Regions from separate parts of the Metabacillus sp. cB07 genome, predicted to be linked through region 1. Evidence: predicted binding sites of a transcription regulator. Region 1 holds the regulator's gene; each other region holds the start of a gene.
The links. Region 1 encodes Rex, which represses fermentation and respiration genes when NADH is low (regulators of the CRP and FNR family bind a similar motif). Its sites were predicted from a motif close to TTGTGAAATATTTCACAA; they were not measured.
Positions count from the first base shown of each region.

Region 2: a site for Rex is predicted at 5,076-5,093, ahead of JOJ89_RS18685 (L-lactate dehydrogenase). Genes of this name have one in related genera too.
Region 3: a site for Rex is predicted at 8,408-8,425, ahead of JOJ89_RS10115 (cytochrome ubiquinol oxidase subunit I). Genes of this name have one in related genera too.

Region 1 covers NZ_CP069296.1:239,237-249,867, forward strand. The annotation lists rRNA gene rrf (5S ribosomal RNA) at 1-100, shown strand, start outside; tRNA gene JOJ89_RS01420 (tRNA-Met) at 140-216, shown strand; tRNA gene JOJ89_RS01425 (tRNA-Asp) at 221-296, shown strand; gene thiL (thiamine-phosphate kinase) at 481-1,461, shown strand; gene tsaE (tRNA (adenosine(37)-N6)-threonylcarbamoyltransferase complex ATPase subunit type 1 TsaE) at 1,471-1,932, shown strand; gene tsaB (tRNA (adenosine(37)-N6)-threonylcarbamoyltransferase complex dimerization subunit type 1 TsaB) at 1,929-2,618, shown strand; gene rimI (ribosomal protein S18-alanine N-acetyltransferase) at 2,632-3,087, shown strand; gene tsaD (tRNA (adenosine(37)-N6)-threonylcarbamoyltransferase complex transferase subunit TsaD) at 3,084-4,103, shown strand; gene JOJ89_RS01455 (ABC-F family ATP-binding cassette domain-containing protein) at 4,332-6,248, opposite strand; gene moaC (cyclic pyranopterin monophosphate synthase MoaC) at 6,402-6,917, shown strand; gene JOJ89_RS01465 (redox-sensing transcriptional repressor Rex) at 6,914-7,555, shown strand; gene JOJ89_RS01470 (twin-arginine translocase TatA/TatE family subunit) at 7,573-7,752, shown strand; gene tatC (twin-arginine translocase subunit TatC) at 7,771-8,520, shown strand; gene JOJ89_RS01480 (YdiK family protein) at 8,533-8,733, opposite strand; gene JOJ89_RS01485 (CPBP family intramembrane glutamic endopeptidase) at 8,736-9,470, opposite strand; gene groES (co-chaperone GroES) at 9,750-10,034, shown strand; gene groL (chaperonin GroEL) at 10,076-10,631, shown strand, end outside.
Region 2 covers NZ_CP069296.1:3,643,940-3,654,570, forward strand. The annotation lists gene JOJ89_RS18655 (NTTRR-F1 domain) at 1-468, shown strand, start outside; gene JOJ89_RS18660 (iron-sulfur cluster biosynthesis family protein) at 516-827, opposite strand; gene JOJ89_RS18665 (diacylglycerol/lipid kinase family protein) at 827-1,720, opposite strand; gene JOJ89_RS18670 (exonuclease domain-containing protein) at 1,855-2,586, opposite strand; gene JOJ89_RS18675 (DUF294 nucleotidyltransferase-like domain-containing protein) at 2,583-3,563, opposite strand; gene JOJ89_RS18680 (ammonium transporter) at 3,588-4,853, opposite strand; gene JOJ89_RS18685 (L-lactate dehydrogenase) at 5,116-6,081, shown strand; gene JOJ89_RS18690 (heavy metal translocating P-type ATPase) at 6,572-8,707, opposite strand; gene JOJ89_RS18695 (ArsR/SmtB family transcription factor) at 8,697-9,068, opposite strand; gene JOJ89_RS18700 (ArsR/SmtB family transcription factor) at 9,214-9,528, shown strand; gene JOJ89_RS18705 (cation diffusion facilitator family transporter) at 9,578-10,495, opposite strand.
Region 3 covers NZ_CP069296.1:2,004,551-2,015,181, forward strand. The annotation lists gene plsY (glycerol-3-phosphate 1-O-acyltransferase PlsY) at 74-658, opposite strand; gene JOJ89_RS10090 (CoA-binding protein) at 765-1,178, shown strand; gene parE (DNA topoisomerase IV subunit B) at 1,661-3,625, shown strand; gene parC (DNA topoisomerase IV subunit A) at 3,629-6,052, shown strand; gene JOJ89_RS10105 (hypothetical protein) at 6,243-6,551, opposite strand; gene JOJ89_RS10110 (alanine/glycine:cation symporter family protein) at 6,735-8,144, shown strand; gene JOJ89_RS10115 (cytochrome ubiquinol oxidase subunit I) at 8,506-9,837, shown strand; gene JOJ89_RS10120 (cytochrome d ubiquinol oxidase subunit II) at 9,849-10,631, shown strand, end outside.

The DNA of each region.
Region 1 (10,631 bases):
AAGAGGTCACACCCGTTCCCATGCCGAACACGGAAGTTAAGCTCTTTAGCGCCGATGGTAGTTGGGGGTTTCCCCCTGTGAGAGTAGGACGTTGCCAGGCAATGCAATTATACATATTGAATGCATTACTTATTATTGTCGCGGGGTGGAGCAGTCTGGTAGCTCGTCGGGCTCATAACCCGAAGGTCGCAGGTTCAAATCCTGTCCCCGCAACCAAAATGGTCCCGTGGTGTAGCGGTTAACATGCCTGCCTGTCACGCAGGAGATCGCCGGTTCGATCCCGGTCGGGACCGCCATTTATGTAAACAACAACGAAACGATTAGGTTTCGTTTTTTTTATGCTTTTTTTGAGGTAGACACTTGGTGAAACTTGGACAAACTAGATAGATAAGATACACTGAATATCAGGGAACTTTCCTTAGAACTGCTGAGTTCTAAGGTTTTTTAGAATAGATTGAAGATGAGAGGCTGGTCTTTGCCATGACGATAAAGGACGAATTTCAGTTTATCAGCCGGATCCGTCAAGATGAGGTCCGCCAGTCCGGTTTAGTCGAAGGGATTGGCGATGATGCTGCCCTGTATGGAACGAAATCAGATTACCTTGAAGTTGTCTGTACGGATACGATGGTTGAAGGGGTTCATTTTTTAAAAGAATTATCTTCTCCGAAGGAAATAGGCTATAAGGGGCTTGCCGTAAATGTGAGCGATGTGGCTGCTATGGGCGGCGTGCCAAAGTATTATCTTGTGGCCATTGCGGTACCCAAAACATGGTCAGAACAGGAGCTTGCCGAATTATATGCAGGAATGGACGAGCTGGCTGAACCGCTCCGCATCGATTTGATTGGGGGAGACACGGTCTCGACCTCGGATAAGCTCGTTCTTACCGTGACGGTGGTTGGTGAGGTGAAAAAGGGCAAGCAAAGGCTGCGGAAGGATGCACGTCCGGGAGATGCTGTATTTGTAACAGGTACAATCGGCGATTCGGCTGCAGGGCTACAAGCTTTGCTTGGAAATCTTCACCCAGACCGGGATGCAGCGTCTTTTCTAATCAACAGGCATAAGCGCCCTGTCCCTCAGGTGAAAGCAGGGCAGATTATGAGCTCTGCCGACCGCGTATCGCTGAATGACATCAGTGACGGACTGGCGAGTGAACTAAATGAAATAAGCGAGTCCAGCTGTGTTAAAATAGTGATAGATAAAACAAGACTTCCAATGAGTGACTCAATGAAGTCACTGAACCACGAGGATGCAGAAAAATGGATGCTGTTTGGTGGAGAAGACTTTGAATTAACAGGTACTGCTTCACGGGCTGTATTCACTGATCTGCAAAAGAGATGCCTGGCAGAAGGAATCCTTCTTACGGAAATTGGACGTGTTGAAGAAGGGCCGGCAGGTGTATTTTTTACTGAGGACGGAAAGCAGACGAAGCTTGAGAAGTCCGGATATAATCATTTTAAGTAAGGTGAAGTTATGATAAAGCATGTAGTAAAATCAACTCATACAGACGAAACGACGCGTCTTGCCATAAGACTCGGAGAGCTTTTGAAGCCGGGGGCTGTCATTACACTTGAAGGTGATCTTGGGGCCGGAAAGACGACGTTTACTAAGGGACTGGCAAAAGGTCTTGGCATTCGCAAAAATGTCAACAGTCCTACGTTTACGATTATGAAAGAATACCGGGATGGCCGGATTCCTTTGTATCATATGGATGTGTACCGCATGGAAGACAGCGGAGAGGATCTCGGATTTGATGAATATTTTGAAGGAGATGGCGTGACCGTCGTTGAGTGGGCAAGCATGATCGAAGAACAGCTTCCAAAGGAGCGGCTGGACATCAGAATTCACCGCTCAGGAGACGATGAGCGTGAAATCATTCTCATCCCTCTCGGTGAGGACTATATTGGTTTATGTGAGGAGCTTGTAACCGGATGAAAGCATTAGCAATTGATACATCAAACCTGACACTTGGAGTGGCCCTTGTGGGGGAAGAAACGGTGATGGGTGAGTATGTCTCGCACGTCAAACAGAATCATTCGGTACGTGCGATGCCTGCTGTCGAGTGGGTGCTGCAGGAGTGCGGCGTGAAGCCTGCCGAGCTTGACCGTGTAATCGTAGCAGAGGGCCCGGGTTCCTACACCGGGCTTAGAATCGGCGTCAGCATCGCAAAGACACTTGCGTGGACCCTGAACATTCCGCTTGTCAGTGTTTCAAGTCTTGAAGTGCTTGCAGCAGGAGGCACTTACTTTGACGGAATGATCTGCCCGCTGTTTGATGCCCGCAGGGGACAAGTGTATACAGGACTTTATGAATATGAAGACGGCGTACTTTTAAATAGAAGAAAAGATTGCAATCTTCTTCTTGCAGACTGGCTTGAAGAGCTGAAGACAGAAGATAAGCAGATTTTGTTTATTGGCAATGACGTCAGTCTTCACAGGGAACTTATCACACAGATTCTTGGCGAACAGGCCATGTTTGCAGAAATGACAGAGAACAATCCCAGACCATCCATGCTAGGGAAAATCGGGCTTAAAAAAGACCCTGTTGATCTCCATTCATTTGTCCCGAACTACATTCGCATGGCTGAAGCAGAAGTCAAGTGGCTGGAACAACAGAAATAAGCAGGTGAAAGAGATGAAGCAGGATACAATGGTCATCCGGCCAATGAATGTAACGGATATAGATGCTGTCTATGAAATTGAAACACAGTCCTTTGCCACTCCATGGCTGAAGGAGTCTTTTCATAATGAACTGACGCAGAACCATTTTGCTAAATACTTGGTTGTGGAATTTGACCGGCAGATTATCGGCTATTGCGGACTTTGGATTATTATGGATGAGGCGCAGGTAACGAATATTGCCGTTCTTCCTGCTTTTCGGGGCAATAAAATCGGCGAAACACTGCTTCGTCAGGCGATTGGCGTTGCAAAGGAGTATGGGGCCGGAAAAATCTCGCTTGAGGTAAGGGTGTCAAACCATGTGGCACAGTCCCTGTACAAAAAACTCGGGTTTCAGCCGGGCGGAATCAGAAAGCGGTATTATACCGATAACGGAGAAGATGCTTTAGTAATGTGGGTGGGTTTAAAATGACGAAAAAAGATCTGTACGTACTTGGTATTGAGACAAGCTGTGATGAGACAGCTGTATCAATCGTAAAAAATGGACGGGAAATCATCTCAAATGTAGTGGCTTCTCAAATTGAAAGCCATAAACGTTTCGGCGGAGTTGTTCCCGAAATAGCTTCAAGGCATCATGTGGAGCAGCTGACGATTGTTCTGGAAGAAGCGCTGAAGCAGGCGGACATGGGCTTTAAAGATCTCGATGCGATTGCTGTAACAGAGGGGCCGGGACTGGTCGGAGCCCTTTTGATTGGTGTCAATGCGGCAAAGGCTCTTGCATTTGCCCATGGGCTGCCGCTTGTTGGCGTTCACCATATTGCGGGGCATATATATGCCAACCAGCTTATTTCTGAGCTGAAATTTCCGCTGCTGTCGCTTGTCGTTTCAGGCGGACATACGGAACTTGTCTATATGAAGGAACACGCATCTTTTGAGGTCATTGGAGAGACGCTGGATGATGCTGCCGGAGAAGCATATGACAAAGTGGCAAGAACGTTAAAGCTTCCATATCCCGGTGGCCCTCACATCGACCGTTTGGCTGCAGAAGGAACGCCATCCATTGATCTGCCGCGGGCATGGCTTGAGCCGGATTCCTTTAACTTCAGCTTCAGCGGCCTGAAATCAGCGGTTATTAACACTCTCCACAATGCTGAACAGCGCGGAGAAGTGATTGAGCCCAAAGACCTTGCCGCAAGCTTCCAGGCAAGCGTCATTGATGTCCTTGTGACAAAGACCGCTGCGGCTGCCGAAAAATATGGAGTGAATCAAGTTCTCCTTGCCGGCGGTGTTGCTGCAAACAGAGGATTGCGTGCAGCCCTTACGGAAACGTTCAGTGGGCTTCAGGATGTTGAGCTTATTATCCCGCCGCTGTCTCTCTGCACAGACAACGCAGCAATGATCGCAGCAGCAGGAAGCGTCTTTTATGAAAAAGGACATAGAGGATCGATGAGAATGAACGCAAATCCAGGACTTGAGCTTCCGAATTAACGGTTATCAACAAGTTATTCACACTCCGTCCAATAACTCATGCAAGAATTTATGAAAGCTTGCGGAATATGGCCGGGGATAACCTGTGGGTAATGTGGATAAAAAACGTTTAAAATGTGGATAATGTGTATAATTCACATGAAACCTTGTAAAACTTGAACATTAGATTGTGGATAACAAAAAACTCAGCACCGGTTATGGCGCTGAGTTTTTTTATCCACAATTTTTTTAATCTTCCTGCAGCTGCTCCCAGTCATTCATCAGCTGTTCAAGCTCTTCCTGCAGGACTTCGTTTTCCTGATTAATCTCCTGAACCCTTGTGTGGTCTTGATAGATCTCAGGATCGCAGAGGAGCTGTTCATTTTCTTCTACCTTTTCCTCAATAGCTGAAATGCGCTCTTCCACTTCCTGAAGCTTGCGCTGCTTTTGCCGCGCTTGTTTTTTCAGTTCTTTTTCCTGTTCATAGGAAAGCTTATTTCCGTTTTCTTTCTCTTTCACTTCAGGGGCAGCATCCAAGGCAGCAAGCTCGAGCTGCTCTGCTTTTTTATGTTGATAGTAATCGTAATCTCCGAGGTATTCGGTTACACCGCCCGGAGAAAGCTCGTATACCTTTGTCGCGATTCTGTTGATGAAATACCGGTCATGGGAAACAAACAGAATCGTCCCCGGGTAATCAATCAGTGCATTTTCAAGCACTTCCTTGCTGTCCAGATCAAGATGGTTTGTCGGCTCATCCAGAATGAGCAGATTGGCTTTTTGCAGCATCAGCTTTGCAAGGGCAAGCCGTGCCTTTTGTCCGCCGCTTAAGGTTGATACATTTTTCAGGACATCGTCACCGGAAAAAAGGAAGTTTCCGAGTACAGTGCGGATTTCCTTTTCGGTAAGCATCGGGTAGTCATCCCATAATTCATCAAGCACCCGTTTATTGGACGTCAAATTCGCCTGCTCCTGATCGTAATAGCCAATCTTGACGCCGGACCCAAGCTGAAATGAACCCTTTAGTGGAGAGAGTCTTTCAATGATCGTTTTCAAAAGTGTCGACTTCCCGACTCCGTTCGGTCCGACGAGCGCGATGCTGTCACCTCGTGAAACGGAAAAAGAGACATTTGAAATAATCGGATTCGTTCCATCATAGGAAACGGCGATATCATTCGCTTTTAAAACATCATTTCCGCTCTGACGCTCGATATCAAATTTAAAGTGGGCAGACTTCTCATCCCCAAGGGGCCTGTCCATCAGATCCATGCGCTGCAGTTTTTTCTGACGGCTTTGCGCGCGCTTGGTGGTTGACGCTCTAGCCATGTTCCGCTGGATAAAATCCTTCAGCTTCGCCACTTCATCCTGCTGTTTTTCAAATAATTTCAGCTCGCGTTCATAGTTTTCAGCGGCCTGCTCGAGGTAGCGGCTGTAGTTGCCGATGTACTTTCTGCTTGCGTGTCTTGAAATCTCGTACACCTGGTTAACTACCTTATCAAGGAAATACCGGTCATGGGAGACGATCAAAAGAGCACCGCTGTATCCCTGCAGGTATTGCTCAAGCCAGGAAAGTGTAGCGATATCCAGGTGGTTTGTCGGTTCATCCAGCACGAGCAGATCAGGACTTGTCAAAAGAAGCTTACCGAGGGCAAGCCGTGTTTTCTGGCCTCCGCTCAAACGCTGAATCGGTGTTGAGATGTCAAAGTCAGCGAACCCGAGTCCGTGAAGAACAGAACGGATGTCTGCTTCATACTGATAGCCGCCTTTTTCTTTAAATTCAACCTGCAGACGGTCGTATTCATTCAGCAGCTGCTGAAATTCCCGTTCTGAAGGGTCTGTTTCGGCCATTTTCATCTCCAGGCTGCGCATCGTTTTTTCCATGTCCTTCAGCGACTGGAAAACGGAGTTCATTTCATCCCAGATGGAAAGCTCGGATTCGAGGCCGGTGTCCTGTGCAAGGTAGCCGATCCTCATATCTTTCGGCTTGATGATCTCTCCTGATTCATAGGAAAGCTGTCCTGCGATAATCTTCAGGAGCGTTGATTTTCCGGCACCGTTTCGGCCCACGAGTGCAATCTTGTCCCGCGTTTGTACTTCAAGTTTAATGTTCGATAATATAAGATCAGCAGCAAAATATTTTGTCAGCTGGTTAATCTGCAGCAAAATCATGTCTTTTCACCTCAGGCTATGATAGGTTAAGTGTAGCTTATCCGCGGGGCACCCGCAATGATTGGGACTTCTGGAAGCGTGTATTTGTCACAATAAGTAAAAAGACAGATTTGTAAAAATAGTGTATAGTCTAGGTATGAGGGGCGTAAAAAGATGTCAAATTTTACTCATTTTAACCAGCAGGGCAGAGCCAGGATGGTTGATATATCAGAAAAAAATGATTCAGTCCGCACAGCCGAAGCCATTTCAAGCGTTATAATGAGCCCGGAGGTGCACGATAAAATCGTGAATCAGCAGCTTGAAAAAGGCGACGTGCTTGCTGTTGCGCAGGTAGCAGGCATCATGGCTGCCAAAAACACATGGAACATCATTCCGATGTGCCACCCGATTCCGCTTAAAGGGATTGATATCTCATTTGACTGGGAAAAAGACGATGGACAAGTCCGGCTGCTCATACATGCTGCAGTCAAAACAAAAGGAAGTACAGGTGTCGAAATGGAAGCGCTAACTTCCGCTTCCGTCTGTGCACTGACGGTTTATGATATGTGCAAGGCTTTAGACAAAGGGCTTATTATTGGTCCAACGTACTTATCTCAAAAGACCGGCGGGAAAAATGGGGATTACAAGAGAGATAAATCTGCATCTTTGAATGTGGGGGTTAGAACGTGAACAACATCGAGCAATCAAAAATTCCGCAGGCGACTGCTAAACGCCTGCCTTTATACTACCGTTTTTTAAAAAACCTGCATGCTTCAGGGAAGCAGCGGGTGTCATCGGCTGAACTGAGCGATGCCGTGAAGGTCGATTCCGCGACAATCCGCAGAGACTTCTCCTACTTTGAGGCTCTCGGGAAAAAAGGATACGGCTATAACGTCAATTACCTGCTGTCCTTTTTCAGAAAGACGCTTGACCAGGACGAGGTCACAAAGGTTACGCTGATTGGAGTGGGAAACCTCGGGACAGCTTTCCTTCATTATAACTTCACGAAAAACAACAATACGCTGATCTCACTTGCCTTTGATGTGGATGAGAACAAAATCGGCACAGAAATCGGCGACGTGCCGATCTATCATCTTGATAACATGGAAGAGCACCTGCCTGAGGATGTGACCGTTGCGATTCTGACCGTCCCTGCCCAGGCTGCCCAGGCGATTACAGACAGACTGATTGCAAAGGGCATTAAAGGTATCTTGAACTTCACGCCGGCAAGGCTGAATGTGCCGGAGGAAATCAGAATCCACCATATCGATCTTGCTGTCGAGCTGCAGTCGCTCGTCTACTTTTTGAAACATTACCCGAACGCATAAAGAAAGAGGTGAAAACTATGCCAAACCTTGGATTTGGAAGTCTGCTGCTGATCGTTTTTGCTGCTTTATTGATCTTCGGCCCAAAAAAGCTCCCGGAACTCGGAAAAGCGGTAGGAAATTCTCTGCGCGAGTTCAAGTCAGCCACGAAAGGCCTTGCTGATGACGATGATGAAGACAAAAAGAAGGAAGAGAAGTAAGATAGGATGAAAGCAGTTATGAAACAAAACGACATGTCGGTCGTCGATCACATTGCAGAGCTCAGAAAACGGATCATCATCACCGTCTTTTTCCTGTTTCTCGCTGTGATTGCCGGCTTCTTACTCGCAAAGCCGATCATTATTTATCTGCAGCATACGACAGAAGCAGAGAATCTGACGCTGAATTCATTCCGCATGACAGACCCGATCATGGTCTATATGCAGTTTACCTTTATCATTGCCTTTATCCTGACGTCGCCGGTCATTCTCTATCAGCTTTGGGCCTTTGTCAGCCCGGGGCTCTATGAAAAAGAACGCCGCGTTACGCTAAGCTATATCCCGATCAGCATCGGGCTGTTTTTGGCCGGTCTGAGCTTCTCATATTTCCTGCTGTTTCCGTTCGTAGTGGATTTTATGGAGCGGCTCTCAAATGACCTTGATATTAACCAGGTCATCGGGATCAATGAGTATTTTCAGTTTCTCATACAGCTGACCATTCCGTTTGGGCTGCTGTTTCAGCTGCCGGTTGTCATCATGTTTTTGACAAGGCTCGGGATTGTCACGCCGATGTTCCTGTCAAAGGTGAGGAAATACGCATACTTTGTTCTGCTTGTGATCGCAGCGCTCATCACACCTCCGGAGATTGTCTCGCATCTCATGGTGTCTGTGCCGCTTTTCATTTTGTATGAAGTCAGTATTTTCGTCTCAAGATTTGCCTACCGGAAAGCACAAAAAACACAGTTTGAGGAAGAAAATAAAGAAGGGTAATCCGCTGCCGGATTACCCTTTTTTCTTCGTCTTCACTTTATACGAAAGAGTGAACATTCGGAATGCCACTCCAAGGTCAAACGTTGCAATCAGCATCAGCAGGATGGTCGGAAAAGACCAGAGCCCGTTTTCCGAGCTGTTCACCGCAAGATAGGTAAACAGGATGCCCATTGCCAAGTAGAAAATTCCCATCGATACCGGGCTTGTTCTCATTCTTACATGCCTCCAAAGATAAATTGCATTTGTTCCGCCTTTTTCATCATTTCTTCAAGCTGTTCGCGGTTCGACTGCAGCAGCACGACCAGTGTATTCATCGCGACATGCGCAAAAATCGGAACGAGCAGGCGCTTTGTCCGGATATACAGGAAGGCAAACACAAAACCCATCGATCCGTACAGCAGCAGATGCTGCGGCTCACCGTGCACAAGCGCAAAAACGATTGAACTGATCAAAGCCGACAGAAAGAAATTCATGCGCTGATAGAGAGCGCCAAACAGAATCTTTCTGAAAATGATTTCCTCAAGGATCGGTCCAATAATGGATGTCACTAGTATTAGAAGAGGCGTAACCTTTAATACTTCCATGATAATCTGTGTATTTTCTGATTCTCCCTGAATTCCGAGCACTCTTGTTTCAATTGTGGCTGCGAGAACCTGGACAGTCAGCGCCAGAAATACCCCGGCCACTGCCCATAGGATGGACACACTTACCGGAGCAGCGTCACCTCTTAATTCCTTGTTGTCTCTAAAGTGGGTGCGCATGAAAAACAGGACGAGGACAAATGCAGCCGCAAAGCTGAATACGGTCCAGTACCCGGATGCCATAATCTGAGCCATTCTCATCGATTCGCCTTCACCTACGCCAAGCTTAAGGAGAAGCGGGATGCCAAGAATGCCTGAAAACTGCATGACGATGTATGTCAAAATGATTAGCCAGTATTCTTTCTTCAATCGAATGACTCCTTTTTTCGCCGATTATCGGTCATATGTTTATGTGTCAACTAGGCATTATTGTACCATAAACAGGGCAGCATGTAGGAGGATAACGCCTTTATGGTATGCCTTATTGGGACGAATCATGTAATTGATCAGGATTTCAATTTTTTTTGACTTATCACTTGAATTTGAGTGAGAGATTCTATAATATAATACTTGTGTTAGCACTCAAGACATCTGAGTGCTAATAAATAAGAAAATTTAAATCAATGAAATTTGAGGAGGTTGTTTCACTTGTTAAAGCCATTAGGTGATCGTGTCGTAATTGAGCTTGTACAATCTGAAGAAAAGACTGCCAGCGGAATCGTATTGCCGGACAGCGCGAAAGAAAAGCCGCAAGAGGGCAAAGTTGTAGCAGTAGGTACTGGTCGTGTGCTTGACAACGGTGAGCGTGTTGCTCTTGAAGTTGCAGAAGGCGATCGTATTATCTTCTCAAAATACTCTGGTACTGAAGTGAAGTATGAAGGTGCTGAATACTTAATTTTACGCGAAAGCGACATTTTAGCAGTTATCGGCTAATTTTATAAATATCATAAAAACTTTTCAGGAGGTAAGAAATTATGGCTAAAGACATTAAATTCAGTGAAGACGCTCGCCGTGCAATGCTGCGCGGAGTTGACGCACTTGCAAATGCTGTAAAAGTAACGCTTGGACCAAAAGGACGCAACGTGGTTCTTGAGAAAAAATTCGGATCTCCGCTAATCACAAATGACGGTGTAACCATCGCAAAAGAAATCGAGCTTGAAGATGCATTCGAAAACATGGGTGCAAAGCTTGTTGCTGAAGTTGCAAGCAAAACAAACGACGTAGCAGGTGACGGTACAACAACTGCAACGGTTCTTGCTCAGGCAATGATCCGCGAAGGTCTTAAAAACGTAACAGCAGGCGCTAACCCAATGGGTATCCGCAAAGGAATCGAAAAAGCGGTTGTTGTTGCTACAGAAGAGCTTAAAGCTATCTCTAAGCCTATCGAAAGCAAAGAATCCATTGCTCAAGTAGCTGCGATTTCTGCTGCTGACGACGAAGTAGGACAATTGATTGCTGAAGCAATGGAGCGCGTTGGAAACGACGGCGTTATCACAATCGAAGAATCAAAAGGCTTCACAACAGAGCTTG
Region 2 (10,631 bases), 740 kb from region 1:
CATTTTGATGGGGGATCCCTGTTGCCGTGGACCTGCACAAATGCATCACCTGCAGCACCGTCTGCTGCTAAACTTCATGGCGGAACCGTCAACAGCAGCATCTCACAGTATGTAAAAGTTAATCCCGGAGAGACGCTCGAACTTCTTGTTGCCTTATCAGATGTTAGAGCTCCGCTTACAATTTCTGTTGTTTATTACAGCGCTTCGTACGCTTTCCTTGGTTACGGCCTTATCAAAAACATTCCCTTTAATGCCGGCAATAAAGGAACGATGAACGTTCGTGAAACCGTCTCTGCAGCACCAGCAGGTACAGCCCAGGCACTGATCTTAATCAACAAGCTGCCTCAGGCGGGCTCTTCAGATGTCATTGTAACTGGCGTTGAACTGTTTTCAGGCGCAGAGGAAGAACCGATGGTTGTGGATATTTTCAAACTGATTCAGGGCAATCAGTCATTAATAAAGAGCTGAAGGGATGCTTTCAGAATGAAAGAAAGGGATGAACCATCCCTTTCTTTTTATACATATCTTAGGCCAATCCTATTATTGAACGTCTGATTCTTATTTTTAAAAACAAAAAAGTTGTTTGCGAAGTCTATGGTCAGCTCGTGATCATAGGCTTCTTCAAAATCATGATCAACCAGGATGCTGAGTTTTTCCACTTCCAGTATTTTTTCATAGTCTGCCGGATCGCGTTTAGGGACAACTTTCATTTCATAAAGGGTATTGACGATGTCACAGCTGCCGCGGTCAAACGAGAGCTGAAGCATTTTGTCATCCGGTATGCTTTTAAGCTGCTCCTTCGCCCGGTCGGTTACAGTCATTAACATTACTCTTCCTCCTTCGGAACCAGGATTTCAATGTGCCGTTTTAAGTTGCCCACTTTCACAGGCAGCTTATCCCCTTCATCCCCGTCAACATTTGCAATCATTTCGTATGTAGAGGAAACATCTACCTCGGGAACTTTTAAATAAACAACCTGCTCGCTCTCTGCCAGATCCCCTGTCATCACTTTTGGGAGCAGCAGAAGAAATTGAGGCAAGGCCATATCTTTTATGATCAAGACGTGCAGTTTGCCGTCGTTGACCTTTGCTTCTGGCGCAATGGTTTCAAACCCGCCCACAGAATTCGTCAGGGCGATCAGCATGAGCAGCGCCTCTCCCTCCCACACGCCCTCTTCATGCTTGACGCGGAGTTCAAATGGCTGCTTTTCTTTCATTTTTTTTACCCCTTCGACAATGTAGGCGAGCGGACCAAGCTTTGTTTTTTGCTCAACAGGCGTGGAAAAGGACGCTTCAGCGAGAGCGCCGACAGCTACAATGTTGATAAAATAGCGGTCGTTTATTTTGCCTACATCTGTCCATCTAGAATGCTGCTGCTTCATCAAGCTGATTGCAGCTTCCGGATCTAGCGGGATATTCAGCGCCCTCGCAAAATCATTGACCGTACCAAGAGGGATAAGGCCGAACAGCGGTCTGTGCTCCTGTTCAGCTATTCCGTTGATCGCTTCATTAATTGTTCCGTCGCCGCCCATTGCCGCAATAAAATCAAGCCTCCGTTCGCAGGCTTCGCGTGCAAAGTCTTTGGCGTCCCCTTCCCCCTCTGTTTCACGCAATTCCGTTTCATAGCCCATCTTTTTCATTGTTTCCAGGGCATATTCCGTGTATTCGGCCCCTTTTTCCTTGCCTGAAGATGGATTAACAATCAGCATCGCCTGCTTCAAACCCGATTCCCCCTTGAATGTGTTCTTTTCTTTGGCTTTACCCTTATTCTGTATTAGTTGAACCTGTTAGATTGATAGATTGATGTTTTTTTCTATAAAAAGAAAAAGCACTGCCAAGTCACATGGCAATGCTTTTAACCCGCAGCGATCCGTTCATAAATATCCCGGAGGTTTCTGCAGCCCTCTTTTTTCACATCTTCAATGTACCCGCACCAGAGTTTGGCTGTCATGACGGCATCTCCAAGGGCATGGTGCCGGTCAGTGACAGGAATAGACCGGTGTTCGCACAAGTCTTCGAGTCTGACAAAATCCGTGTGGGGTTCAGCAATCCGCTGAAGAAAGGAAGTATCGACGATCCGGTGCTTGAAGGGTGCCCGGAAATGCTTCCAGCTTGCGTGCTGCATGAACTTTTTTTCATGAGCTGAGTGATGCGCTACAAGCGTATCCCCTTTCACAAATTTAAAAAATTGAATGAGCGCTTCCTCAAGGGCCGGTGCCCGTTCCAATTCCGCTTCTGTAATTCCCGTCAGCGTGCTGATTTCATCAGGAAGGCCGTTTTCATGCCGGACAAGTGTATAAAACCGCTCGTCTTCGAGCATCTCGCCTCCCTTCACTTTCACCGCACCAATTGAAATGATTTCATTTCCCTGTTCAGGAAAAAAGCCTGTCGTTTCAATATCAAACACGACAGCGGAAAATTCTTCTAAAGGAACAGACATCACTTCCTCCGCCTTCATTTCCCGCTGGAGCTGCCTCAAAAAGGCAATCTGCTGGGAATTTTGCCCGCCCTGTGCCGTTCCAAAAACACTCGTCTGAAACTTGCCGTGCACTTCCCTGATAAAATGAATAAACGGATTGGATTTCATGAATGAACACCCTTTTCAATGATCACTTGAACGTAGTGATGCAGTTTCTTCCCGTTCTTCAGAATCGTTTTCAGCTCTTTCTTTTCCGCACGGGTAAGGTCCTGTACAGGCAGATAATGCACATCATCATACTCTTTAATTCTCTTTAAATTCGACATCCTGAACTGAAGCAATCTCAGAAAACTGTCTTTATAGATTTCAAGTTCATTTTTATATTCACCCTGCCGGGAAAGGCTGTTTATCCGCTCAAGGGTGGAGGATTCCATAATCCCTTCTTTAATGGCAAGAATTCTGACCGCATTGACATATGGAAGAAATGCCGCCTGTTTAATGTTCAAGCACCCCTGATAATGGCCGCTGCTTTCTGTAAAAATCTGTCCGAGCGGTCCGACAGACGGTTTGATGTGCATGATGGTATCCAAAAACCTTTGCAGAAGCTTTGGCGTTTTCTTTTGATGATTGTCCACCCTCCGCTTTAAACGGACAAGCAGCTTATCATCCCCCGCCATGGTTCTTGCATCAATGAAGATCTGCAGGTATCTCATCGATTCAAAGCTGACATCCTCCATCCATTTGTCGAGCTGTCCTTCATATCCTTCTGCTGACTTGCACCATAAAGGATTTGAGCTCATCACTTTCCCTTCGCAATAAGGGTAGCCTGCAGCATGAAGTCCGTCCGATAGTTCTTTTCCGAGAGCCAGAAAGTATTCCTCTTCAGCTGCACCGCTTTTTTCATACACCATTCCATGATCCTGATCGCTTACGGCCCCCTGCTCAAATCTCCCTGCACTCCCCATGACAAACCATGCATAGGGCGAAGGAGGATCCCCTTTCTCCTCCTTCACAATCTGCAGAGACCGTTCGAAAACCGTCCGCATGACCCGGTCATGAAACACATTCAGCGAATGCGCATCAGACATATGATTCTGAATCTCTTTCTCTCTCCACTCCCTGATTGACCCGTAGCTATCTCCCATGAACCGCACGTCCCTTTCGCTCCATTACGAGCTGATCTTATCCTCTTTTGATAAGAATACTTCAGGATAGCCGTAACTTCCATGCTCACTCATATCAAGACCCATAATTTCTTCTTCCTCTGTCACACGCAGACCGCCCATCAGCTTTTTTGCTGCGTAAAGAATGACAAATGAAACGATGAAGGCATAGGCACCTGATACTCCGACGCCCATGACCTGAACGCCAAGCTGTTCAAAACCGCCGCCGTAAAAAAGTCCCGGCTTTCCGACTGTTGCAAGTTCAGGCGCTGCAAAAAATCCGGTTGAAATGGTTCCCCAAACACCCGCTGCCCCGTGAACGGATAAAGCATAGATCGGATCGTCTATTCTCTTCTTTTCAAAAAATCTCACACTATAGAAAACTAGGATTCCGGCAACAAATCCGATTAGAACAGCTGCCCACGTTTCAACAAATGCACATGATGCGGTAATCGCGACAAGGCCGGCAAGTGCCCCGTTCAGCATCGTCGGGACATCTGATTTCCCGAGAACCGCCCATGAAACAAGCAGAGCAGCAACCGCGCCGGCAGCAGCCGCAAGGTTCGTATTCAGGGCTACATAGCCGAAAAAGCCATCTTCCACTCCGAGCGTACTAGCGGCATTAAAGCCGAACCAGCCAATCCACAGTACGAGCACACCAAGAGCCGTAAAGACCTGGTTGTGGCCGAAAATATTGTTGGCAGAGCCGTCCTGATTAAATTTTCCGATGCGGGGTTTTAAAAGAATTGTAGCAGCTAAAGCAGCCATAGCCCCTGTTAAATGAACAACTGTCGAACCTGCAAAGTCCTGCTTGCCGTGCTCTGCAAGCCATCCGCCTCCCCAAATCCAGTGCGCAACTACTGGATACACCAGCGCCGAAAACAAAACCGTGAACACAAGATAAACCGAGAGCTTCGCGCGCTCAGCAAATCCGCCAAGAGCAATGGTAATCGCAATCCCTGCGAATGCAAGCTGAAAAAGGAAGAAAACAGATGATGATAAATTCATCCCCTCAAGTTCATATCCTGAATAGAAAAAGTGTGATAAACCTACAAAGAAATTGCCGTTGTCACCGAAAATAAAACCGAATCCAACCGACCAGAAAATGAGGGATGCAAGACCAAACGTAAAGATCGTTTTCCCTGCAATATGTCCTGCATTTTTCATTCTGGTCGAGCCCGCTTCAAGCAGAATGAAGCCGCCCTGCATAAGTATGACAAGAATGGCACCAAGCACCACCCATAAACTGTTTAATAAATACACCGAATCCAATTGAATGTCCTCCTTGATGATTATTACCTTACATTACATGTTATAAAACATAACATCAAACTATTATTCTATATTCTATCTGAATATTGAATGTTGTCAACCAGTTTTCTGTAAATCATGTCATAAATCCTAACATTGATGAATCTGCCTATTTTTCATAACAGGAATTGTCCGGCTCCGCTTTTCTCATGGACATTTTTACCTTTTTAAGGTAAAATTATATTGTGAAGTTTTTCACATAATAATGGGAGGGTGTTGCACTGTGGCACAGGAAAAAATAAACCGTGTAGTGCTTGTAGGAACCGGATTTGTAGGATCAAGCTATGCGTTTGCTCTTATGAATCAGGGAATAGCAGATGAACTGATTCTTATTGACGCGAATGCCGAAAAAGCCCTTGGAGATGTCATGGACCTGAATCATGGAAAAGTCTTTGCACCGAATCCGACTGCCATCAGGCTCGGAGACTATGAAGATTGCAAACACGCAGACCTTGTTGTTATTTGTGCAGGCGCCAACCAGAAGAAAGGCGAAACACGCCTTGATCTTGTTTCAAAAAACCTGAAGATTTTTAAAGAAATTACCGAGAGTGTTATGAAATCAGGTTTTGACGGCATCTTTCTCGTTGCAACAAATCCCGTCGATATTCTCACATATGCCACATGGAAATACAGCGGACTGCCACAGGAGAAAGTGATTGGATCAGGAACCATTCTGGACACATCCCGCTTCCGCTACCTGCTTGGAGACTATTTTAAAATTGCGCCGAACAACGTCCACGCATACATCATCGGCGAGCACGGAGACAGCGAGCTGCCGGTTTACAGCACTGCGGACGTCGGAGGCATACCTGTTATGAAAATGATTGAACGGAACAGCACCTATAAAAAAGAAGACCTGGATGAAATCTTTAAAAATGTGCGCGACGCAGCCTATCAGATTATCGAGAGAAAAGGCGCAACCTATTACGGCATCGCCATGGGCCTTGTCCGCATCACAAGAGCCATCTTTCATAACGAAAATTGCGTGCTCACCGTATCTGCGCGTCTTGACGGACAATACGGCGAATCTGATGTGTACATCGGCGTACCCGCCGTTATTAACCGAGACGGCATCAGGGAAATCGTTGAGCTTGACTTAAGCGCAGACGAACAAAGCAAGTTCCGCCGCAGCGCAGGGGTGCTGAAAGAGATCCTGGCACCGTTTTGGCCGGGAGATGCACCGGCTTAAGGAAAAAGAGAGTAAAACTGCAGCACTCCGGTTTATGGGAAGCCGGAGTGTTTTGAGTTGGAAAATGTGCTTTTTAGCAGATGGATGGAAGAGAGTTTGATTGAGTATGATTAGAGACTGGATAGTTGCCTTTAGCTGCGGCAGAAAAGCCTGAGTGGTCATAAGTGACATGGATTGTTACCTTCAGCTGCGGCGGAAAGGTATGAAGGGTCATAAGGGGCTTGGATTGTTACCTTCAGTTGCGGCGGAATTGTCTGAAAGGTCATAAGAGGCTTGGATTGTCCCCTTCAGCTGCGGCGGAAACGGCTGAAGGGTCATAAGAGGCTTGGATTGTGACTTTCAGCTACGGCAAAAATATCTTAAGCGTCATATAGGTAACAGATTGTGACCTTCATACATGATAAAGACCTCTGAAAGGTCATAAATTCCCCAAAAGCACTTATTCCATTCAAAAAAACACGAACCCCCGCAAGGTCCGTGTTCTCACAATCTATCTGTCTCTTTTTTCTTTTACTCTTAATAAACGCAATCCGTTGGCTGTCACAAGCAGGGTTGCTCCCATGTCTGCGAAAATGGCGATCCAGAGGGTCAGCCAGCCTGGAATGACAAGAAGCAGCGCAAGGAGCTTAAGTCCGAGTGCGAACGCGATGTTCTGCTTGATGATGACGAGGGTTCTGCGGCTTAAGTCAATGGCAAACGGCAGCTTCTTCAAGTCATCTCCCATCAGCGCTACGTCCGCTGTTTCAAGCGCCGTATCGGTTCCGGCTCCGCCCATGGCTATTCCAACCGAGGCTGCTGCAAGAGCAGGAGCATCGTTTACCCCGTCACCGACCATAGCCGTCTTTCCATAGGTCTGCTGGACATCTTTTACGGCTGTTAATTTATCTTCCGGAAGAAGGTCCGCTTTTATATCCGAAACACCGAGCTGCCTGCCCACCGCTTCAGCAGTTGCAGCATGGTCTCCCGTCACCATCACAGTCTTGCTGATTCCAAGCTCCTTCAGCTGATCGATCACCCTGATGCTGCTGTCCCTCACCTCATCTGCTGCAGCTAAAAGAGCAAGCGGCCCTTTATCTGTACCCGCAAGCATAACGGTTTTTCCTTCTCTCTGCAGGGACTCCATTCTTACGGTCCATTTGGAATCAAGCCTGCCCGACTCTTCAAATAATGAGGCATTCCCTACATACACCCATTCACCGTCAACTTTTCCTTTCAGTCCTTTTCCAGTGACAGACGTAAAGTCTTCGACCACCGGGGATTCAAACGGAAGATTGTAATCTCTGGCCTTCTTTAAAACGGCAGATGCAAGCGGATGCTGTGATTTGTTTTCAAGAGCGGCAATCTTTGTGAAAAATTCATTTTCAGAACGTCCTCCGGAAAGAACTTCAAAGTCCGTAACAGCCGGTGTTCCTTTAGTTAATGTTCCTGTTTTATCAAAAGCCACAGCCTTAATGCTGCCAAGCTCTTCAAGGTAAATGCCGCCTTTTATCAGCACTCCGTTCCGGGCCGCATTGCCGATGGCCGTTACAATGGATACAGGTGTAGAAATAACGAGGGCGCACGGGCATCCTACCACTAAAACGGCAAGCCCCTGATAAATCCACGTTTCCCATGTACCGCCAAGAAATAATGGCGGAAGAACAGCAACCAACAACGCGACAGCCATAATGGCAGGCGTGTAATATTTCGCAAACTTATCAACAAATGCCTGTGAAGGGGCACGCTCAGCCTGAGCCTCTTCTACCAGATGAATGATTTTTGAAATAGCCGTATCTTCTGCAAGCTTCGTGACCTCAACCTCAAGAAATCCTTCTTCGTTCAGTGTCCCGGCAAACACATCTGCACCGGGGCTTTTTTCAGCTGGCATGGATTCACCGGTAATCGGAGCCTGGTTAACAGATGAAAAACCTTTTATAACCCTTCCGTCCATAGCAATCTTCTGTCCCGGTTTGACAATCATTAAATCTCCGACCTCAATATCATCAACCGATATCAGCGATTCCAGGCCATTTCTCCTGATCAGGGCTGTTTTCGGGGCTATTTCCATTAAAGAACGTATCGACCGGCGCGCCCTGTCCATTGAATAGGATTCAAGCGCTTCGCTGATGGCAAACAAGATGACAACAACCGCACCCTCACTCCACTCTCCAATGATTGCAGCACCAATAACAGCGATTGTCATCAGTGTTCTCATATCGAATTCAAGGCGCATCAGATTTTTAAATCCCGTGAGGAAAAGCGAATATCCCCCAATGATTATGGCAACCAGAAATGCCAGAATAGACGGCAGGCTTTCTTCTCCATATGCAAAAAGAGAATAGTACCCGAAAGCAATGAAGCCTATTGATGCGAGCAATGCCCCATGCTTTTTGATAAAAGGTTCTGCCGGTGTTTCCACAGCCCCTTTTTCAGGAAGTATTTTCAGGTGCTCAAACGCACCGGCTTTCTCGATTTCTTTTATACTGGCTGTTCCCATCACGGTCAGCTTGGCGGCACCGAAGTTCACTTTCGCATCCGTCACGCCGTCCAGCTCCTTGACGTTCCGCTCAAACTTCCCGGCGCAGCCCGCACATGTAAAACCTTGTACCCGGTACACATTCTTCTCGGCTGATTGTTCAGCTTCCATGGATGCTCATCTCCTCTTGATGAACAAAAGCAATCCGGATCTGCTGCAATACATGCTCATCATCCAATGAATAATAGACAAGTTTTCCTTCTTTCCGGAACTTTGCGAGACCGGAATTTTTCAAAAGCCGCAAATGGTGCGATGCGGTTGCTGTTGTTGTGCCGGTGATGGCGGCTGCATCACAGACACAAAGCTCCCCCTCTTCAAAAAGGGCACAGACAATTTTGAGTCTCGTTTCATCAGCCAGTGCTTTATAAATTCTCACAGCCCTTCCTGTATCCAGCTGTGCTGCTTTTCTTTTTGCCCGCTCCACCTTCTCAGAGTGAACACAGGTGATTTCACAAACATCCTGCAGATTCATTTTCATCACACCCCACATTCAAATCATTGTTTGAATAAAGTATATGCATGAATACATGAACAGTCAAACAATTATTTGAATGTTTGTATAAACAGAACATTTTTCCTATAATAAAGGAACAATCGCCCGGAGAAGGAGAATATCAATGTCTAATGAAAAACACGGGTCCTATCAGGACTTGGACGAAGAAACGCTGTTTATCGCATCGCAGACATTCAAAGCATTGTCCGATCCTACCAGACTCCGTATCTTAAATCTCCTGACACAGGGAGAACGCTCGGTCAATGAAATAGCTGAAACCTTATCTCTTCTGCAGTCAACCGTTTCCCACCAGCTCAGATTTTTAAAAAACCTGCGCCTGGTCAAATTCCGCAGAGAAGGCACCACCTTATTTTATTCACACGATGATGAACATGTTATCGGGCTTCTAAAACAGATGATTGAGCATGCGCAGCATTAAAAAGACAGCAGAAAAGCCCCATAATTCGGGGCTTTATTTTAATTGTCTTTTAATTGCAGTGCTCATCCCCGCAGCAGCCTGATCCTTTCCAGTCGACCTGAATGGTTGTATGATGAAGTCCGAATTTGTCATGCAGCAGTTTGTTCGCTTCTCTTAGGACAGCCTGCTGTTCCATTCCTTCCTCCAATTCAAGATGACAGCTCAGTGCAGGAAAATCTGATGTAATCGACCAGACATGCAGATCGTGCACCCCGTGTACACGGTCCATGTTCAGCAGAGCGCCTTTAATTTCATCCAGATTCAAGTTGCCCGGAACACCCTCCATCAAAATATGAAACGAATCCTTTGTGACCCTGAATCCGCTGATGATGATTAAGATGGCCACAATGATACTTGCTACCGGATCTGCTGCTCCCCAGCCGAAAAACATGATCAGCAGGGCGGCGATAATGGCCCCGACAGAACCAAGCATATCCCCGATCACATGGAGAAAAGCACTCCTGACATTCAGATTGTCATCCTTGTCACCCTTCATCAGAATAAATGCAGCTGCAATATTAACCAGCAGGCCGATGCTTGAAATAATCAGCATTCCTGAGCTTACTACTTCCGGTGGATCCACAAACCGCTGATAGGCTTCTATAAAAATAAAAATCGAAATGACGATCAGCGTCAGGCCGTTTATGAATGCAGCAAGTATCTCAAACCGTTTGTACCCGAATGTTTTAGAAGAAGATGCCCCTTTTGCCCCGAATACCAGAGCCAGATAACTCAAGCCAAGCGCAGCCGCATCACTCAGCATATGACCTGCATCAGAAAGCAGAGCCAGACTGTTTGTCAGAAGCCCCCCTATCACTTCAGCAACCATAAAGAGAGCAATAAGAGCAAACGCCCAAAGCAGTGCTTTTTTATTGTTCGTATGGTGGTGGTGATGCCCGTCATGACCATGGCTGTGAGAATGTCCCATCCAAATCCCTCCGTTCTTCTTATATATGAATATATGCTCATATATATTATTTCAAAACGTGTTGTTTTGTGCAAGTTGTACTTAGTTTTTACATTTCTATTTTAATTATCAGGTTTGTACGCCCTTAACGGAATGC
Region 3 (10,631 bases), 1.8 Mb from region 1:
TCCTTCATCATATACGAAGTGCTTAAAAAAGAAAACGCTTTCCGCAAAACAGAAAAAGCCGCCAAAGGCAGCTTTAAATCCATTTTACTTTAGGTTCTGTTTTTTCTTTAATGCGTTTAATGTTTGCGCGGTGGCGGTATATAACAAACAGGGCCAGCACACTGACAATGGACGTCAGAATGACATCACCGTAGAAGATGCTGAAGACGACCGCATAAATGCCCGTCAGCATGGACGACAGAGATACATACTTCGTCAGGTAAAGGAACAGAAAAAAGACAGCAAGCATCGTGACAAACATCAGAGGTGCCGAGAAAAGCAGAATGCCTCCTGAAGTAGCAACGGCTTTTCCTCCTTTAAATCCTGCAAAAACCGGGTATGTATGGCCGATGACAGCGAATACGCCGATCAGAAGCGGGTGAACGCCTTCTAATCCGAAAAGAACGGGCAGCGATGCTGCAAGAGTCCCTTTCAGGATATCTGCGGCTGTAACAAGCAAACCGGCTTTAACCCCAAGCGTTCTGAACGTATTCGTGCCTCCAAGGTTGCCGCTTCCATGTTCGCGGATGTCAATTCCATAGCCCGCTTTGCCTACAATGAGGCCTGAAGGAATGGAACCCAGCAAATAAGCTAAAATAATAATGGCAGCAATGTACAAAGGATCCGCTCCTAACACTTTAAAAATAGATAATCTTATTTTATCATGTAACTAGCACTTAAGACTACGTCATAAAAAGAAAAAACCAAAAAAGGAGTGTCCAAAGATGAATATAGAAATCCCATCAAGAGAAGAAATCGGCAAGATTTTAAAGAAAAGCAGGCGCATTGCTGTTGTAGGATTGTCCGATCAGCCCGACAGAACGTCTTACATGGTCAGCAAAGCTATGCAGGATGCAGGGTATGAAATTATTCCGGTAAATCCTATGATCAAAGAAGCGCTGGGAGTAAAAGCAGTCAGTTCTTTAAAAGAAATCGACGGACACATTGATATCGTGAACGTATTCAGAAGATCCGAACACCTCCTGCCGGTCGCAGAGGAATTTCTTGAGGCAGACGCTGATGTGTTCTGGGCGCAGCTTGGACTACTGAATGAGGATGCTTATAAACTGCTTAAGGATAAAGGATACACTGTCATTATGGACCGCTGCATTAAAGTTGAACATGCTTTGACTAAATAAAAAAATCACATGGGATTTGTCCCATGTGATTTTTTTTAGTTTCAAGCGAGGTCAACACATCACCATTGGTACCGATAAATAGGAATGGAAGGCGCTTTTACCTCGACGGCTGAAGAATCCTGCGGTCATTCATCTTTTTTGCATATCGGATGGCATTCAGAACAATACTGGATAAAAATGATTGTTGTCGGATGCGTCAGTTAAGGTAAGAGTCAATTCAACATTTTTCCAAAATATTTTCAATTTTGCCGTACATCTGCTAAGATTTAGTTTGCGAATCTTACGGCAGCAGATAAAATATAGCTTAGGCATTTATTTTTATACGCTGTCATTTCTAATCAATGGTAAACTTAAAAAGAGTAATAGGCAAAGGCTTGTCACACTGTCCGGATGTAAGATACAATAGATGCAAACGTACGTTCTTGTTTGCGGGACGGTTTCTTATCAGCGGCACTTGTTTTTTTGAAAGGAGCTTAAATCGTTTGAGTAAGCAGCAATTTGAGTACAATGATGATGCGATCCAAGTATTAGAGGGGCTTGAGGCAGTGCGCAAAAGACCGGGGATGTATATCGGCAGCACGGATGCAAGAGGACTGCATCACCTCGTTTATGAAATCGTGGATAATTCCGTCGATGAAGCACTCGGCGGATTTGGCGACCATATCATTGTCAAAATACATAAAGACAACAGTATATCTGTTACAGACAAAGGCCGGGGGATGCCAACAGGCATGCATAAACTCGGAAAACCAACGGCGGAAGTCATCATGACTGTTCTCCATGCAGGAGGGAAATTCGGTCAGGGAGGCTATAAAACGAGCGGCGGTCTTCACGGTGTCGGTGCATCGGTTGTAAATGCCCTTTCTGAATGGGTGACTGTCACCATTCACCGCGATGGGTTTACGTATCAGCAGCGGTTTGAAAATGGCGGAAAACCAGTTACAACGCTTGAGAAGATCGGGAAATCAGCCAAAACGGGCACAATTATTCACTTCAAGCCGGATCCCGTTATCTTCAGCACTACGACCTATAATGCCGAAACATTAAGCGAGCGCTTACGCGAATCAGCCTTTCTTTTAAAAGGCTTAAAAATAGAACTGATTGACGACCGGAACCAGACGAAAGAAGTCTATCATTATGAAACCGGAATTGAAGCCTTTGTATCCTATCTTAATGAAGAAAAGGATTCCCTTCATAACGTCGTATTCTTCGAAGGGATTCAAAACAGCATTGAAGTGGAATTTGCCTTTCAGTTCAATGATGGCTATTCGGAGAATATTCTCTCTTTCGTCAATAACGTGCGCACGAAAGACGGCGGCACACATGAATCCGGATCCAAGACTGCGATGACACGCGCTTTTAATGAATACGCCAGAAAGATAGGGATTTTAAAAGAGAAAGATAAAAACCTTGATGGGTCTGACATTCGCGAGGGCCTTTCAGCCATAGTTTCTGTCCGCATACCGGAAGAGCTTCTTCAGTTTGAGGGACAAACCAAAGGAAAGCTTGGAACGAGTGAGGCAAGATCAGCGGTAGATGCTGTTGTTTCAGAAAACCTTGCCTATTTCCTTGAGGAAAATCCGGAAACGAGCACGCTTTTAGTCAGAAAAGCCATAAAGGCCTATCAGGCAAGAGAAGCTGCCAGAAAAGCGCGCGAAGAAGCAAGAAGCGGGAAGAAACGAAAGCGGTCTGAAGCGACGCTGAGCGGGAAGCTGACGCCAGCACAGTCAAGAAACCCCCAGAAAAATGAACTGTACCTGGTGGAAGGAGACTCTGCGGGAGGCTCAGCAAAGCAAGGGAGAGACCGGCGCTTTCAGGCAGTTCTTCCTTTGCGCGGAAAAGTGATTAACACCGAAAAAGCGAAGCTTGCGGATATTTTCAAAAATGAAGAGATCAATACGATTATTCATGCGATCGGCGCAGGTGTCGGTGCAGATTTTCAGGTGGACGACTGCAATTACGACAAAGTTGTCATTATGACGGATGCCGACACAGACGGCGCGCATATCCAGGTGCTGATCCTGACTTTCTTCTACCGTTATATGAAACCGCTGATTGAAGCGGGGAAAGTGTTTATTGCCCTGCCTCCCCTGTACAAGGTGAGCAAAGGCACCGGAAAAAAAGCGGTAATCGAGTATGCCTGGTCTGATGAAGAACTTCAGGGCGTACTGAAAAAAGTCGGCCGGGGATATATGATTCAGCGCTATAAGGGTCTTGGCGAGATGAATGCCGACCAGCTCTGGGAAACAACTATGGATCCTGCGACAAGAACGCTTATCAGGGTGCGCATTGATGATGCTGCACGTGCTGAGCGCAGGGTGACAACCCTTATGGGTGATAAAGTAGAGCCAAGAAGAAAATGGATTGAAAGCAATGTCGCATTTGGTCTTGATGAAGAAACAAACATTCTTGAAAACGAAAACTTATCCGTCACAGAGGAGGAATAACAGATGACACAACAAGAAAAATACCGCGATCTCCCTCTTGAAGATGTGATAGGTGACAGGTTCGGCCGCTACAGCAAATACATTATACAGGACAGAGCGCTGCCTGATGCCCGTGACGGTCTGAAGCCTGTACAGCGCAGAATTCTGTATGCCATGCATGTTGACGGTAATACAAACGATAAAAACTTCAGAAAATCAGCAAAAACGGTCGGTAATGTAATCGGCAATTATCATCCTCACGGAGACACATCTGTTTATGATGCAATGGTGAGGATGAGCCAGGACTGGAAAGTGCGCAATCTCCTGATTGAGATGCACGGCAACAACGGAAGCAACGACGGTGACCCGCCTGCTGCGATGCGTTATACAGAGGCGCGTCTCTCACCAATTGCATCTGAGCTGCTAAGGGACATCGAAAAACGCACAGTCGAATTTGTGCCGAACTTTGATGATACAAGCAGTGAACCGCTTGTTCTGCCTGCCATGTATCCAAACCTCCTTGTAAACGGGTCCACGGGGATATCAGCAGGTTATGCAACAGACATTCCGCCTCACCATCTTGGAGAGGTCATTGATGCTGTGATGAAACGCATTGACAAACCGGATTGCACCGTTGACGAGTTGATGACTGTCATAAATGGCCCCGATTTTCCGACCGGAGGCATTATCCAGGGAATTGACGGCATTAAGAAAGCGTATGAAACGGGTAAAGGGAAAGTCATTATCCGTGGAAAAGCAGAGATTGAGAGCGTCAGGGGCGGCAAACAGCAGATTGTCATTACAGAAATTCCATTTGAAGTGAATAAGGCAAACCTTGTGAAGCGCATGGACGAGTTCAGGATTGAGCGAAAGCTTGACGGTATTGCCGAGGTGCGTGACGAAACAGACCGGACCGGAATGAGGATTGTCGTCGAACTGAAAAAAGACGCTGATGCACAGGGAATTCTGAATTACCTGTACAAAAACAGCGACCTGCAGGTTCCTTATAATTTTAATATGGTGGCCATACATAACAGACGCCCGACACTCATGACGCTGCCTGCGATTCTTGATGCATATATTTCGCATCAGAAGGAAGTCATTACAAACCGCTCCAAATACGATCTTGAAAAGGCAAGAGAGCGCCAGCATATCGTCGAGGGACTCATTAAAGCCCTGTCTATCCTCGATGAGGTGATTGCTGTTATCAGGGCATCCAAGGACAAGCGGGATGCAAAGGATAACTTAATTGCAAAGTTTGCGTTCACGGAAATTCAGGCTGAAGCTATAGTATCCCTTCAGCTTTACCGGTTAACAAACACGGACATCACGGCTCTTCAAAACGAAGCGAAAGAGCTTGATGAAAAAATAGCACAGCTTCTTGAGATCCTGAACAATGAGAAAAAACTGTATCAGGTGATTAAAACGGATTTGAAAAAAATCAAAAAAACTTATGCCGATGATAGACGCTCTGTCATTCAGCATGAGATACAGGAAATAAAAATCAATCTTGAAGTGATGATTCCGTCAGAAGACGTCATTGTTACAGTAACGAAGGACGGCTATATCAAACGTACGAGCAGCCGTTCATACTCAGCATCAAACGGCCAGGATTTCGGCATGAAAGAAACAGACAGACTGCTCGGGAAATTTGACATAAATACTACCGAAACCATTCTGCTGTTCACAAGCAAGGGCAATTATATATACTGTCCGGTGCATGAAATTCCTGACATCCGCTGGAAGGACCTCGGCCAGCATATTGCCAATCTTGTCAGCCTGGAGCGGGATGAACAGCTGATTAAGGCCATGCCTGTTAAAGATTTTGAAGCCGCGCAGTACCTGCTCTTTGTCACAAAGAACGGGATGGTCAAGAAAACCGAACTGAAATTGTATAAGGCCCAGCGGTACTCAAAAGCGTTAATGGCTGTCAATCTTAAAGGCGATGACGAGTTAGTCAATGTATTTATGACATCCGGAAACGATGATCTGTTTTTAGCAACGCAGTTCGGATACGGTTTGTGGTTTGCTGAAGAAGAAGTCAGCATTGTCGGTGCAAGAGCGGCAGGAGTAAAAGGAATGAATTTAAAAGAGGGAGATACAGTAGCAGGCGCTGCGGTTTTCCCAGCAGGAGACATTCCGCAGGTTGTCATTGTCACACAGCGCGGCGCTGCAAAGAAAATGTCGCTTAAAGAATTTGAAAAGACTTCAAGAGCCAAGCGCGGATTAATCATGCTGAGAGAGCTGAAGAACAATCCTCACAGAGTCGTTGGCATGCACCTTGTCGATCCGTCCAGCAAACTGATGCTGAAGACAGAAAAAGGGCATACAGAAGAAGTTCACGCAGCACAGCTGCGCGCAAATGACAGATACAGCAACGGATCCTTCTTTATCGATGAAGGAGACTCAGGGTCAGTTAAAGAAGTCTGGGTGCCGGTCACCCAATAAATGAAAAGACATCCCTAAAATAAAAGGGATGTCTTTTTTGCGTCTTATTTATTTTTAGAGAAGTATTCAGTAAACGCGTGCATAATCTCAATTCCCTGATACAAAAATAGACTGAAGGCTGTTAATGAAAAACCAGTCACCATAATAAGTCTCATCCAGAACATCGCAATTCCCTCCTTTTTTAAAGATTCTAGGGTCTTAGCGATGTATGGCCATAATAGGAGGACTGGTAAAAAACAGACAGCAGAAATTTCTTTAACAGGCCTGCTGAAGCTGACAAAGCAGCAATCACCGCGGCCGCTAAAAATACAGGTACCAAGCTTGACTCGCTTTGGTCCATGCTGAAAGGCATTTTCTCGTATTCAACTTTATCCGCTGAAAACAGCTGAACATGTTCTTCAACGTCAAAAGCCGGCGTCTTTACGGGATGATGCTGCACATGCGGCGAAACCCCGGTCAGGAGAAGGGCAATGAGAAATAGAAACATCGTGTGTCTCATAACATTCCTCCTTTTAAGTCGTGCAATCGAATATACATAATCATAACGCATTATAGCGGATTCGAACAGTGGAAACTTTTTTCGTTTTTACTGTGCAAATCGACAATTTCTGATATACTTTATCTTTGGAATGTTAGAAAACCTGACATTAATTCAGAAAATTCTTTACTTCGGAGGTTTTATATGGATTTTTTAAATGGAATAATTTCCGGCGGGAATACAATTTTGTGGTCATACTTGCTGATCTATATGCTTGTAGGACTTGGTTTGTATTTCACAGTCCGATCAGGATTTGTCCAGTTCCGCTACTTTGGTGAAATGTTCAGGCTTTTAAAGGAACCTGCAATGGTATCCAAAGAAGGAAAAAGAGGCATTTCATCTCTGCAGGCATTCTTTATCAGTGCAGCGTCAAGGGTTGGCACCGGTAACTTAGCTGGAGTAGCTATTGCCATTGCCGTCGGAGGACCGGGAGCGGTTTTCTGGATGTGGCTGATTGCGCTGGTCGGAATGGCTTCAAGCTTTGTAGAAAGCACTCTCGCTCAGGTATATAAAGTAAAAGACGGAGATCAGTTCCGCGGCGGACCCGCTTACTATATGGAAAAAGCGCTGAACGCCAGATGGATGGGCATCTTTTTTGCCGTTTTAATTACATTATGCTTTGGTCTGATTTTCAATGCTGTTCAGGCCAATACAATCGCTCTTGCATTTGACAGTGCCTTTCAAATTGATAAAACCGTCATGGCTATCATCCTTGCGGTCTTCACGGCCATCATTATTTTTGGAGGACTTAAGCGGATAGCCGCTGCTACTCAAATTATAGTACCTGTCATGGCCCTTATTTACATAGGCGTTGCGCTTGTTGTTGTGATTATGAACATTACTGAGGTGCCGGCAGTTATTGGTGTTATTTTTGCCAACGCATTCGGATTTGAGCAGGCAGTCGGCGGCGGTATTGGAGCTGCTGTTGAGAATGGCATTAAGAGAGGACTGTTCTCGAATGAAGCGGGTATGGGTAGTGCACCGAATGCTGCCGCTACGGCAAACGTTTCGCATCCTGTTAAACAAGGCTTCATTCAGACTCTCGGTGTCTTCTTCGACACGATTATCATTTGCAGCACGACAGCGTTCCTGATCCTGCTGTTTGACACGACTCCGGATTCTTCGCTTGATGGAATACAGATCACGCAGGCAGCCCTTCAGTCACATATAGGAGACTGGGCAGGTACGTTCCTTGCTGTAGCAATTCTGCTGTTCGCATTCAGTTCGGTTATCGGAAATTACTACTACGGGGAAACAAATATTGAGTTTCTTAACGGAAGCAAGACGGTGCTTTTTATCTACCGTTTAGCTGTAGTCGGTATGGTTATTTTCGGTTCTGTATCAGGCTTCCAGCTAATCTGGGATATGGCTGACCTGTTTATGGGTCTTATGGCAGTTACGAACCTGATCGCCATTGCCATCCTTTCAAAAATTGCTTTCGCTGTCCTGAAAGATTACAGCCGTCAGCGAAAAGAAGGCAAAAATCCTGTATTTAAAGCAAGCTCCATTAAAGGGCTAAAACATACAGAATGCTGGGAAGACGATGAGGTTTAACCCCTGAATAAGAAACATAAGAAAAAGCACACCTTTCAGTTTTTGAACGGTGTGCTTTTTCTTTTGAAAAGAGTAGGCCTGCAGACTAAGAGCAAGCCAATTTTTATTTAGAAGGAATAAGGGGCTTTGTCAAATGTCCTGCTGTGTAAATGGCGAAGAGTTTGTGAAAATGTGAACAAACTTTATCAATTTCATGATTTCTATCGTCCTGCGGATGAATTTGGGCTAAACTAATCAATAGAAGCAGTTCATTCCAATCTTGTATGTGAAAACATTCACAAACATTTGTTTTGATTATCCTGATTAGAGGAAAAGAATGGGTAAACTGCTATACATTGCGTGATGTAAGGGGGAAGGAAGATTGTTTGAGTATGATCCGGTATTATACAGCAGAATTTTGACAGGATTGACACTTGCATTTCACACGATTTTTTCCACACTTGGAGTCGGTGTGCCGCTGCTCATTGCTCTTGCAGAGTGGATCGGCATCAGAAGGAACGATGGCCATTATCATCTGCTTGCAAGAAGATGGGCGAGGGGCTACATCATCACAGTTGCTGTAGGGGTTGTAACAGGAACGGCAATAGCCCTTCAGCTAAGTCTGCTGTGGCCGAATTTTATGCAGGTTGCCGGTCAGACAATCAGTCTGCCGCTGTTTTTGGAAACCTTCGCGTTTTTCTTTGAAGCTATTTTTCTTGGCATCTACCTTTATACATGGGACCGCTTCAAAAAGAAAATCTACCATTTGCTGCTGCTGATCCCGGTGGCTCTCGGAGCGACGCTTTCCGGTTTCTTTATCACAACAGTAAATGCCTTTATGAACGCTCCGCTAGGATTTACGATGGAAAACGGAGTTCTGAAAGGCGTTAATCCTTTGCTTGCGATGTTTAACCCTGCAACGCCGACAAAAATGGCGCATGTGCTGTCTTCGGCTTATTTAACATCTGCCTGCGTGCTGGCAGCGATTGCCGCATTTATGATTCTCAGGGGCAGAGAGCATGTGTATTACAAAAAAGCACTAAGTCTCTCCATGACTGTAGCTTTTGTCTGTGCAATAAGTACGGCCGTCATTGGTGACTTATCAGGAAAATATTTAGCAGAATACCAGCCGGAAAAACTGGCTGCTGCTGAATGGCATTTTGAAACAGCGGAGGAAGCTTCTTTAATTCTCGGAGGAATACTCGATGAAAACAACGAGGTCAAATATGCACTTGAGATTCCGTATGCTTTGAGCATTCTTGCCCACGGAACGCCTGATGCAGAGGTTACGGGACTTGAAGAGTTTCCGGAAGAAGAATGGCCTCCGCTTGTCGTCCATTATTTCTTTGATCTGATGGTCGGAATCGGCATGTTTTTGGCGCTTGTATCCTTCGTGTTCATGGTCATGAAGTGGCGGAAGAAGTCAAATGAGCTGAACCGGGTCCTTTTATGGCTGATTGTCAGCACTGGTCCTCTTGCCATGCTTGCGATCGAAGCGGGATGGTTCTTTACGGAAGAAGGCAGACAGCCGTGGATCCTAAGAGGCTACATGACAACGGCGGAAGGTGCGACAACGTCAGGCTATGTTGATATCATGCTGTATTTGTTCATCGCCCTGTACGCGGTGCTTGCTGTCTCGGCAGCAGCTGTGCTTCGCCGCACATTTAAAGCAAATCCTGCTGAACGCGAGCTTGAAAAATTAGGAATGAAATAGGAGAGGACAAGATGGATTATGAACTGATTGGAATTACCGTGCTCTGGACATTTTTGTACGGTTACCTTATTGTCGCGTCCATTGATTTTGGTGCAGGCTTTTTTAATTACTATTCTGCACTGACAGGACGGGGGCCGATTGTAAAAAAAGTGATTAACCGGTATTTGTCTCCGGTCTGGGAAGTGACGAATGTATTTCTGATTTTCTTCTACATCGGACTGGTCGGATTTTTCCCGTCGCTTGCCTTCTACTACGGTACAGCCTTACTTGTGCCAGGGAGCATTGCCATCATTCTGATTGCACTGCGCGGTTCGTATTATGCGTTTCATCACTACGGAAACCGAGAAAATCTCTGGTATCAGTTTTTATATGGCGCGACAGGCCTGCTGATTCCGGCATCACTATCTGTTGTGCTTACACTGTCTGAAGGCGGCTTTATTGACGTCAGCGGGGATGAGGTGCAGCTGAATTATGCAGAGCTCTTTACGAGCACGTATGCGTGGGCCGTAGTCTTTCTGGCGATTGTAAGCGTGCTGTATATCTCTGCAAGCTTTCTGACGTTTTATTCTCATAAAGCGGGAGACAGCAGTGCCTTCAGCCTTCTGCGCAAATATGCGCTGTTCTGGAGCGGCCCGACTATTCTTGCAAGCTTGCTTGTATTTGTGTCCCTAAGAGAGCATAATCCGGATCATTTTCAGCGGATGCTGGATATGTCCTGGCTCTTCGGATTATCCCTTTTATTTTTTGCTGGTGCCGTGTATCTGATCTGGAAAAAGAAGCGTTTGGGCGTTTCG